3 regions of the Oceanobacillus aidingensis genome follow, and region 2 is predicted to be linked to each of the others. Evidence: riboswitches for the same ligand, from Rfam matches in the RefSeq annotation. Region 2 holds a riboswitch; each other region holds the start of a gene.
The links. Region 2 has a riboswitch for thiamine pyrophosphate ahead of ACFO3P_RS14860 (lipoate--protein ligase family protein). Riboswitches for the same ligand answer to the same signal wherever they lie in the genome.
Positions count from the first base shown of each region.

Region 1: it holds a riboswitch for thiamine pyrophosphate, as region 2 does, so the genes downstream of both, thiW (energy coupling factor transporter S component ThiW) here and ACFO3P_RS14860 (lipoate--protein ligase family protein) in region 2, are expected to answer to the same signal.
Region 3: it holds a riboswitch for thiamine pyrophosphate, as region 2 does, so the genes downstream of both, ACFO3P_RS12195 (thiamine phosphate synthase) here and ACFO3P_RS14860 (lipoate--protein ligase family protein) in region 2, are expected to answer to the same signal.

Region 1 is NZ_JBHSFT010000010.1:248,428-251,708, forward strand. It holds gene ACFO3P_RS07935 (LytTR family transcriptional regulator DNA-binding domain-containing protein) at 30-1,082, opposite strand; TPP riboswitch at 1,196-1,309, shown strand; gene thiW (energy coupling factor transporter S component ThiW) at 1,444-1,908, shown strand; gene thiD (bifunctional hydroxymethylpyrimidine kinase/phosphomethylpyrimidine kinase) at 1,942-2,763, shown strand; gene thiM (hydroxyethylthiazole kinase) at 2,753-3,281, shown strand, end outside.
Region 2 is NZ_JBHSFT010000038.1:9,170-12,450, reverse strand. It holds gene lipA (lipoyl synthase) at 108-1,052, opposite strand; gene ACFO3P_RS14860 (lipoate--protein ligase family protein) at 1,045-1,887, opposite strand; TPP riboswitch at 2,083-2,185, opposite strand; gene ileS (isoleucine--tRNA ligase) at 2,317-3,281, opposite strand, start outside.
Region 3 is NZ_JBHSFT010000018.1:76,566-79,846, reverse strand. It holds gene ACFO3P_RS12205 (class I SAM-dependent methyltransferase) at 1-480, shown strand, start outside; gene ACFO3P_RS12200 (suppressor of fused domain protein) at 535-1,596, shown strand; TPP riboswitch at 1,716-1,811, shown strand; gene ACFO3P_RS12195 (thiamine phosphate synthase) at 1,807-2,535, shown strand; gene thiO (glycine oxidase ThiO) at 2,550-3,281, shown strand, end outside.

The DNA of each region.
Region 1 (3,281 bases), on a different contig from region 2:
AATGGAGTATATATCACATTGAATTATGCTTATTCTACCCCCAATAATTCTTTCAGCTCGTTCAACTTTGATTTCGATAATGGAACCTCAGAGCTTTTTTTATCTACAAGAGATAAGCTGTAGCTGTTTCTCGTCCATGTAATTACTTCTCTTATTTTTTGAAGATTCACAATATAAGAACGGTGACAGCGAAAGAATCCTTGATGAGACAAGCGCTGTTCCAATTCTTTTAAGGTAAAACCTGTAGGAAACCCCTCTCCGCGAGTATACAGATAGGATTGTCCTTCCTGACTTTCGATGTAATCAATCTCCTGCGGATCAAATAAAATAATCTTATCCTCTACTTTTGCGGAGATTTTATTTAACTGGAAAGTTTGCTTTATTTGAACCGCTTCTTCTGCTGTTTCTTTAACATTTGTTTCTGTGGAGGTTAAACGTTCTTTCTCCTCTGTTTCCACGTCCATTTGCTGTATCCCTTGCTCATTTAGACGATAGACCGTATCCGAAATGGTCACAGCACTCTCCGTACTTGTCGTTAAAATCAATACCGCTTTTTGCTGTTTCTGCAGCAATTCGACAAATTGATGGAGGACCCGTTTCGTTTCTAAATCTACATTGACCTCAGGCTCTTCGAAGATAACCACTTCCGCCTCCTGCATTAATATTCTGCCAAACTGAACACGACGCTTTTCAGAACGATTGAGCTGATGCATCTTCCATTTCGCTTTTTCCTCCAGTTGGATTTGCAATAGTACTTCCTTTATGGAAGTCTTGCTTTGATATAAAGAGCCGATAAATTTCAAATATTCCTGTACCTTCAATCTTTCATAAATGCCCTCTTCATACCAGCAAATCCCTAAAGAAGAAACGTATTTCTGCTTATCCTCCTGTAATGTCTGTTGCTTGATTTGAATCGATCCATTCCGCACATTTTCTTTTCCGATAATCATCTGCAGCAACACCGCACGTATATTAACAGTGGATTGAATTGCCTTTATTTCTCCAGGTTTTACTTCTATATCTATTTTCGGAAATAAGGTCTGGTCTCCCTGACGATATTCCATTCCGTTTATGCTTAACATGTTTCATTCCTCTTTCTATTGATAACATCCTTTATATGAGCTTGCAGTCTAATGATTATTTCATGACAAACCGTTGAATCTTTGATACAGTAGACTCAAAGATAATAATGAAAAGCAACTACTAGGGGAGCCCAACATCGCGGGCTGAGAGGGAAGCATGCTTACTTTCCGACTCTTACAAACCTGATCTGGCTAATACCAGCGTAGGGAAGTAGTCAATCAACATATGATTACTCTCAGTATACCAAATCAGGCTTCTCGATAAAGCCTGATTTTTTATTTTTACAAAGTAGTTACCTTTTCATTTCCCTTAAATTAGAAGGAGATGATTGGATTGAAAAATCGCACACGCCTGTTAACAATGATGGCTGTACTTGTTGCTATCGGAACGATTGGATCACAATTGCTCTGGTTTCCTGCCGGAGTTGCCAGAGCCTATCCTGTTCAACACGCTATCAATGTTATTGCCGGGATTATGCTCGGGCCGGGTCCGGCAGTTATTGTCGCATTGATGATTAGCCTGCTCCGAAACCTTTTAGGACTGGGAACCTTGGTTGCTTTTCCTGGAGCAATGATTGGAGCTTTTGCTGCTGGGGTATTGTATAAGAAAACGCAGAAATATCCAATGGCAGCTCTTGGAGAAATTATTGGCACCGGAATTATCGGCTCTTTCTTTGCAGTTCCGATAGCCAATCTGCTTATGGGAAGCTCTGCGGGAGCATTTGCCTTTATCCCGGCATTTGTTGTAAGCAGTGTCTCTGGTGCATTGATTGGCTGGCTGTTAGTCAGCCGTCTCCCGGCACAGCAGTTTTCTTTAACAAAATAATTTACTTTATTCTATCCAAGGAGGATTTTTATTATGAGTCAGGTTCGTTGTGCATTAACCATTGCCGGTACAGACCCTAGCGGTGGCGCCGGTATTCAAGCAGATTTAAAAACATTTCAGGAGTTAAAAACCTATGGCATGTCCGTGATCACTTCCGTTGTATCTCAAAATACGACAGGGGTCCGCTCTGTAGAGCATATGCCGCTTTCCATGATTGAGGACCAGCTGGATGCAGTGTTAGAAGATATGCCCATCCATGCTGTGAAAACAGGAATGATTGCAAGTAAGCAGATGATGGAATTAATCGTAAAAAAATTGGAGAAGGTTGATGCACCTTATGTCATGGACCCAGTGATGGTGGCTACCAGCGGGGACTCATTGATTGATGAAGAGGGCCGCAGCTTTTTACGGCAATACCTTCTTCCATTAACAACGGTTGCAACACCGAATATTCCGGAGGCAGAATTCCTGACTGGACGATCCATTACAACTGAAGATGATATGAAAGGCGCAGCCGAATACCTTGTTCATGAATATGGTGTAGATGCAGCCTTAATAAAAGGCGGCCATTTAAAAGGACAAGCAATCGATTTTCTTTATGACGGGAAAAAAATGCATAGCTATGCTGCAGAACGCATTGATACGAAGAATACGCACGGAACAGGCTGTACCTATGCCGCTGCGATTGCTGCTTATTTGGGGAAAGGCTGTCCGCTTCCGGAAGCAGTAAAAAAAGCAAAAGCATTTGTGACTGCTTCCATTTCGAAATCCTTTGACCTTGGAAAAGGGAACGGCCCGACAAATCATTGGGCTATCCGGGAAACCACAGAAAGGAAGATTACGCATGAATCCTGATATTATTCAGCAAGCCAGAAACAACACACCGCTTATTCATCATTTAACCAACCAGGTCGTCATGAACTTTAATGCAAATGGACTGCTGGCTTTTGGGGGCAGTCCTGTCATGGCAAAGGAAATACGGGAAGCTACAGATATGGCCAAGGCCTCCGATGCACTTGTCTTGAACATCGGCACCATTTTAGAAAGCGAAGCCGATGCAATGATTACTGCAGGCAAAGCCGCTAATGAAAAAGGAATTCCTGTTGTTCTGGATCCCGTTGGCGTGGCTGCGAGCTCTTTTCGAAAAGACATGGTCGAAAAGATTCTACAAGAGGTACGTCCAACAGTTATCAAAGGAAATGCAGGTGAGATTGCTTCCTTGGTCGATGCAAACATCCAATCACGCGGAGTAGATTCTGTCGGCGAAGGAAATGTAGATGAAATTGCAGAGCAAGCAGGCAGAAAATATGATACTGCAATTGTGATAACTGGAAAAACAGACGTTATCCATGCTGATCAAAAACTAATTTATA
Region 2 (3,281 bases):
TTTCTGACAGCTGCATTCATCGGTTCGTAAGCATATGAGCATATAAAAAATCCCCTCCGGCCGTTTTATAAACGGGCAGAGAGGAATATTATCAGAAAATATATCATTTAAAATTGAAAATCAACCTTTGTATCTTCCTGTGACTCATAGCCTTTCATATATTTAATTCGCCTTTGGGCGGCTGACTGGCTTACTTGTTCATCCGCGTGGTAGGAGGAGCGTACTAACGGTCCAGCTTCACAATGCGAGAAGCCTTTTTCAAGGGCGATATTTTTCAATTCTTCAAACTCATCGGGATGATAGTACCGTTCCACATTTAAATGCTTTTTGGTCGGCTGTAAATATTGCCCGATAGTAACTATATCCACATCATGCGCCCGCAGGTCATCCATTGCCTCGATAAGTTCTTCTTTTGTTTCTCCCAAGCCTACCATAATACTTGATTTCACAGGAGTGTCCGGAGCAATTTCTTTAACACGCTGTAACAGCTGCAAGGACCGGTCATATCTTGCAATTGCCCGAACACGTTTCGTTAAACGTCTCACCGTTTCAATATTATGATTGAAAATATCCGGTTCGCTGTCCATCAGTGTATGTAAGCTTTCATAGTCCCCTTTCATATCCGAAGGGAGAACTTCTATTGTACAGCCTGGATTCTGATGACGAACTGCACGGACTGTGTTGGCAAAAACAGCAGCTCCCCCGTCCTCCAGGTCATCACGCGCAACTGCTGTTATAACGACATGCTTTAATCCCATAATTTCAACAGAGTCAGCGACCCGCTTTGGTTCTCCCAGGTCAACTCCGCTTGGAAGACCAGTTTTTACGGCACAGAATCGGCAGCCGCGTGTACAGGTATCTCCTAAAATCATGAAAGTTGCCGTTTTTCGCTCGCTCCAGCATTCATAAATATTCGGACACTTTGCTTCCTCACAAACTGTGTTCAGCCGTTTATCCCGCATTAAGTTCTTTAATTTTTTGTATGATTCATTGGTGTTGATTTTTGTTTTCAGCCATTCTGGTTTACGAATATATTCTGATTGTTTAGCCAATGCCAGCACGCTCCTTGTTTGAGTTGATATTCCACGCTTCCGTTTCATACTTTGATTGTGCTAATTGCTCTACTTCATCCCACTCAGCCTTGGTTAATTGCAGAGGATGAAATTCTAAACCTAAACCTTCCTTGAACCCTTCTTTGAATGCATCCGTCAGCATATCATACCGATGCTCTCGATTCGTTAATTGATTAATCGTCACCGCTTTTTTAGAAAATGCTGCCCGGCTTCGTTCTCTTATTTTTTCGGAAGAGAATACAAATAAATCAAAAAGCATGTTTGTATTCATGCTCATAGGAATAGACCCATGCTGCATCAATACACCTTTTTTCCTTGTCTGTGCGTTTCCAGAAAGCTTTTTACCGTCAACAACCATTTCATAGAACGCAGGTTTTTCGAAGCATATTGCTGTCCTTCCTCTGGCACTTTCTCTGTCCAGTGTTGCATATTCTGCAGGAATCCCTAAATTGCGATATCCTTCAAATATTCCTTCTGCCAGTACATGGTAGGCCTCTTGTACAGATACAGGAATATCTGGATCACTCTCTGTAATAACCAGACTATACGTTAATTCATCGTCATGAAGCACAGCACTGCCGCCGGTCAAACGACGGACGAACTGACACTGATGGCGCTCCACTGCTTCCAGATCAATTTTCTTATCGACTTTTTGAAAGTAGCCAATCGATAAACTGGGCTTTTCCCAGCCATAAAAACGTAATGTAGGCGGAATTTTACCTTCTTGATGCCAATTGATCAAGCACTCATCAAAAGCCATGTTCCATGCAGCACCACGGAATCCTGTATCGATAAACGCCCACTGTTTCTTCAATTTCGTCACCTCCAATGAACAAATTACTTGTTGCAGGAGCTGCTCCCTGTTATGCCAAGCTTCTTAGCGGCCCTTCCTGATCATCAAGCTTAAAAGATACAAGCGAAATGGGGAATATATTCAATAAAAAAAAGAGCCCATTCCATAGAATGCAGCCTTTGATAGATTTATTGATAAATGGATAAATTATCTAATTCCTTATCGACTGCACATTCCCCACGCTAGGATTATCTAGTTCGGGTGCCAAGGGTCAATACAGAATGTCTTTCTCAGCTTAACAGCTCCCCCAGTGCATAATACTTATTCAGTTTACAAATTAAGTCTACTGGTAATTTTTATAATTGTAAAGAAAAATACAATAATTAGCATTTAAAATTTGCAGATATGTAAAAACAGGAGCCAGCTTTTGAGAAAGCTGGCTCCTGTTTTTTAATTCTCATAATTTTCTTTGACAACACTGGCACATCTAGCACATAGTGTTGGATGATCTTTGTCTTCGCCTACTGTTTCTGAAACAACCCAGCAGCGTTCACACGTTTCTCCAGGATGTTTTTCAACAGCAACCTCAACATAATCATATGCTTTGCCTGTTCCTTTTTCATCTGCGATAACTGCTTCTGAAACAATAAAGTATTGATGCAGATGCGAAATGTTTTCAAGCACCTGCTTCGTTTCTTCATCAAGCGGCACGATTGTAATTTTAGCTTCCAATGATTTCCCGATAACCTTTTCGCTTCTTGCTTCTTCGAGTGCTTTCAGAACATCATCTCTTACTTCCATAAAGTGATCCCATTTTCCGACAATGCCTTTTGCACCTGCAACCTCCCGCGGCTCAGGAATATCTGTTAAGTGAACCGTTTCTTCCTCCACTCCAGGAATGTATTCCCAAACTTCTTCCGTTGTATGCGGAATAATTGGAGCAAGCAATTTCACAAGTGTTGTTAAAATTTCATAGTAGCCTGTTTGAAGACTGCGGCGGCGCGGGTGGTCTGCAGCTTCAATATACAGGATATCCTTCGCAAAATCTAAATAGAAGGAGCTTAAATCAACAGCACAGAAATTATGGACTTGGCTGATTACTGGTGCAAATTCAAAGTGCTCATAATTATCACGTGCATTATTTAAGATCTGCTGCAGACGATAAAGCATATAACGGTCTACTTCCTGCAATTCTTCATCCTTCACGCGATCTTTGCTAGGATCAAAATCAGCAAGGTTCGCCAGTAAGAAACGGAAGGTATTCCGGATTTTACGATAGCTTTCTGAAGTCTGTTTTAAAATAGCATCCGAGATACGCACATCTGCCTGATAATCCACGCTGGAAACCCACAGACGCAAAATATCAGCACCTAATTGTTTTTGTACTTTGGACGGATCAACCGTATTTCCTAATG
Region 3 (3,281 bases), on a different contig from region 2:
GCTGAAGATATGCCCTACGAGAATGAAAAGTTTGATTATATCTCCAATAATTATGCTTTTCATCATTTTTTAAAGAAGGAAGCAGCGCTTGATGAAATATATCGTGTCTTGAAGAAAAACGGTGTATACAAGCTGCATAATATTGCTATCCATGATATGAGAAAATGGTGGGTATATCATTATTTTCCAACAGCATATGAAGAGGACGTAAAAAGGTTTTGGGAAAAGGAAGTTATTTTTGATGAGCTTTCAATAAGAGGGTTTAACACAGAACTGCAGATGACATATCGATTAGAAAAAATCAGGGTGTCGGATTATCTGGGGTATGCAGAGAATAGAGACATATCCATATTAACGTTGATTGATGATCAGGATTACCAAGAAGGGTTAGAGAAAATGAGATATGATGTGAAGCGTAATCCTAAAAAAACCATCGTCACTGATTTTGCAGAGATGTTTTGTATTTCGACAAAGGGGTAGTGTTTTAGAAAGAAAAAATCGTCTTTTTGGAAAGGGAAACAGAGGAGGAATTTAATGAGTGAAGAAGTAAAAGCAGCCGGCTGGGATGCAATTGATAATGCAATGGAAGCAATTTATGGGAAGCAGGAACCGAAGCATTATGGAACAGTGATCTCTTATTCGCTGGGCGGACCGGATCCATTAGATGGAATCAGCGCTTATCAATCAGAAACGCCAGGCTTGCACTGGCATATAGTTACATATGGATTTTCAGAGATTTACGAAAAAGAAACCGATAATCCAGAAGTAAGCGGTTTTGGGTTTGAATTAACGTTCAGATTGAAAAAAGAAGAAGGGGAAGAGGAACCGCCAGCCTGGGCGCTTAATCTGCTTCAGAATTTGGGAAGATATGTTTTTAACAGCGGTAATGTTTTTAAAAATGGAGACTATATGGATGCAAATGGTCCTATCTGTTTGGAATCAGATACGGCATTAACTGCATTGGCATTTATTACGGATTCTGAGCTTGGTACAATAGAAACAGAAAATGGTCAAGTGCAATTTCTGCAGATGGTTGGTATCACAAATGATGAGCTCGAAGCAATGCAGACGTGGAATACACGAGGTGTTCTCTCTGCCAGTTCCCCATATATGCCCGCGTTTATTACCGATTTAAAAAGAGATTCTTTACTAAATCATGCAGATGTCTCCCAAAAAGTTGATGAAGGAAGAGAACGGGAAGGATCCAATACAGGATTTCTATTTAACGATAATTTATCGTGGACTCCAGAAAAAAAGGGCTTATTCAGAAAAAAACCAGCAATGCTGACTCTGGGGGCAAAACAAACCGAAACCATAAGTAAAGTGCTGCGAGGGCGTCTCTTGAAAGGAAAGGCTCTGACATTGGCAGGTCCTGATATTGTCATTGCTATAGAGCCCGGGGAAAAGTCAGAATATGCAATGGAGAAGGATAAGGTGCGTCTAATTTTAGATGAACAGAGTACAATCGAGTTGAGTGAGAAGCTGATTCCTAAAGAAGGTGTGGCGGAACTATTCTCGTTTGAACAGCTGGCTGTAAAAATTGTTAAAACATACATCAAAGATAATGAAGGAAATGTTGTTCAGGTAATTGGGTAAGAGAACTCATTTGAAAGTAAAATAACATTTCCTTGATAAATCGCTAAACACTTTTGAAAGAATATCTTTGAAAATAAAAAATTATATGTTATTCTTTATTTGTAATCTGAAAATTAAATAAGCAACACTAGGGGAGCCTTTGGCTGAGACGAATACTCGGACCCTTTGAACCTGATCTGGTTAACACTAGCGTAGGGAAGTGGCAGGAACATGACGATATATCATTCGAACAATGAATTTGTATATAATCAAGACCACTTATCCCTCAGCTGGATAAGTGGTCTTTTTCGTTCTTCTGCCAATCCTGAAGCAAGAAAATGGAAGAAAGGGGAGAAGAAGATGGACAGGCATCTGCACTTGATCAGTGATGGCAGTTTTTCCGAGCAGCATTTGCAAATAGTGAAGCGGATTCAGGCTGAGATTGGTTATTTGCATATCAGAGAGAAGAACAAGACAGCGAAGGACATTCTGGAAATCATCGGTGCATTAGAAAATATCGGATTGCCATTAGAGAAAATAATAGTGAATGACAGAGTAGATATTGCTGTGATAAAGCAGTGCGCAGGTATTCAGCTGGCGTTTCACAGTCCTTCCATTCCACTTGTAAAAGAAAGCTTCCCTGAATTGAAGGCAGGAAAGTCTGTTCATTCTTTAGCTGAGGCAGAGCAGGCGCAGCAGGAGGGAGCTGATTATGTGCTGTATGGCCATATTTATTCCAGCAAGTCCAAAGCCAATCAGCAGCCCAGAGGATTAACGGAACTACAGGAAATGACTAACGCGCTGTCTGTGCCGGTATATGCTATTGGCGGGATTACTCCTGAGCGGGCGAAAGAAGTAACTGCCGCAGGAGCAGCCGGCATCGCGGTCATGTCTGGTATTTGGCAGGCAGAGGATCCGGTCCAAACTGTCAGAGCTTACCGGCAAGCGTTGAATATATGAAAAGGAGGGAGAAGATGAATAAACAGTTTGATCAAATTATTGTAGGCGGCGGAGTTATTGGCTGCTCTATTGCTTATCAGCTGGCCAAAAGAGGCAATCGGGTGCTGGTCATTGAAAGGAATCAAATCGGCTGCGAGGCTTCCAGTGCCGCAGCAGGTATGTTAGGCGCTCAAGGAGAGTTTACAGAAGACAGTCCGCTTTTTCGGTTTGCACATGAGAGCAGAGCGCTATTCAAAAATTTATCCGAGGAACTGAAGGAAGCGTCAGGAGTAGATATTCAATATATTCATAAAGGAATCATGAAGCTTGCTTTTCATCAGCAGCAATACAGCAAGCTGCAAAGCGTCGCGTCCTTCCAGCGGGAAGCGGGGAACCCTGCGTATTTACTGTCAGTAGAAGAAGCGAAAAAAATGGAGCCAAGCCTGACGGAGAATCTTCGTGCTGTCCTGTATTTGCCGGATGATGGTCAGGTTTCCGCCCGTCATCTGACCAAAGCCTTCTCTCTGGCTGCGTCTCATTATGGTGCGGTGTTGCATGAGCAGGAAAGCGTTAATGAGCTGTTGATAGAAAATGAAACGGTTTATGGTGTCCGGACAACAGAGGCAATCTATGAAGCGGTCCAGGTTATTGTTGCAACAGGAGCTTTCGGAGATGAATTGCTGCCTGCAGATTATGCTGCGATTCCGGTGAAGGGCGAATGTCTGCTGTTAGAACTGGACCAGAAGCTATTTCAATCAACACTTTGG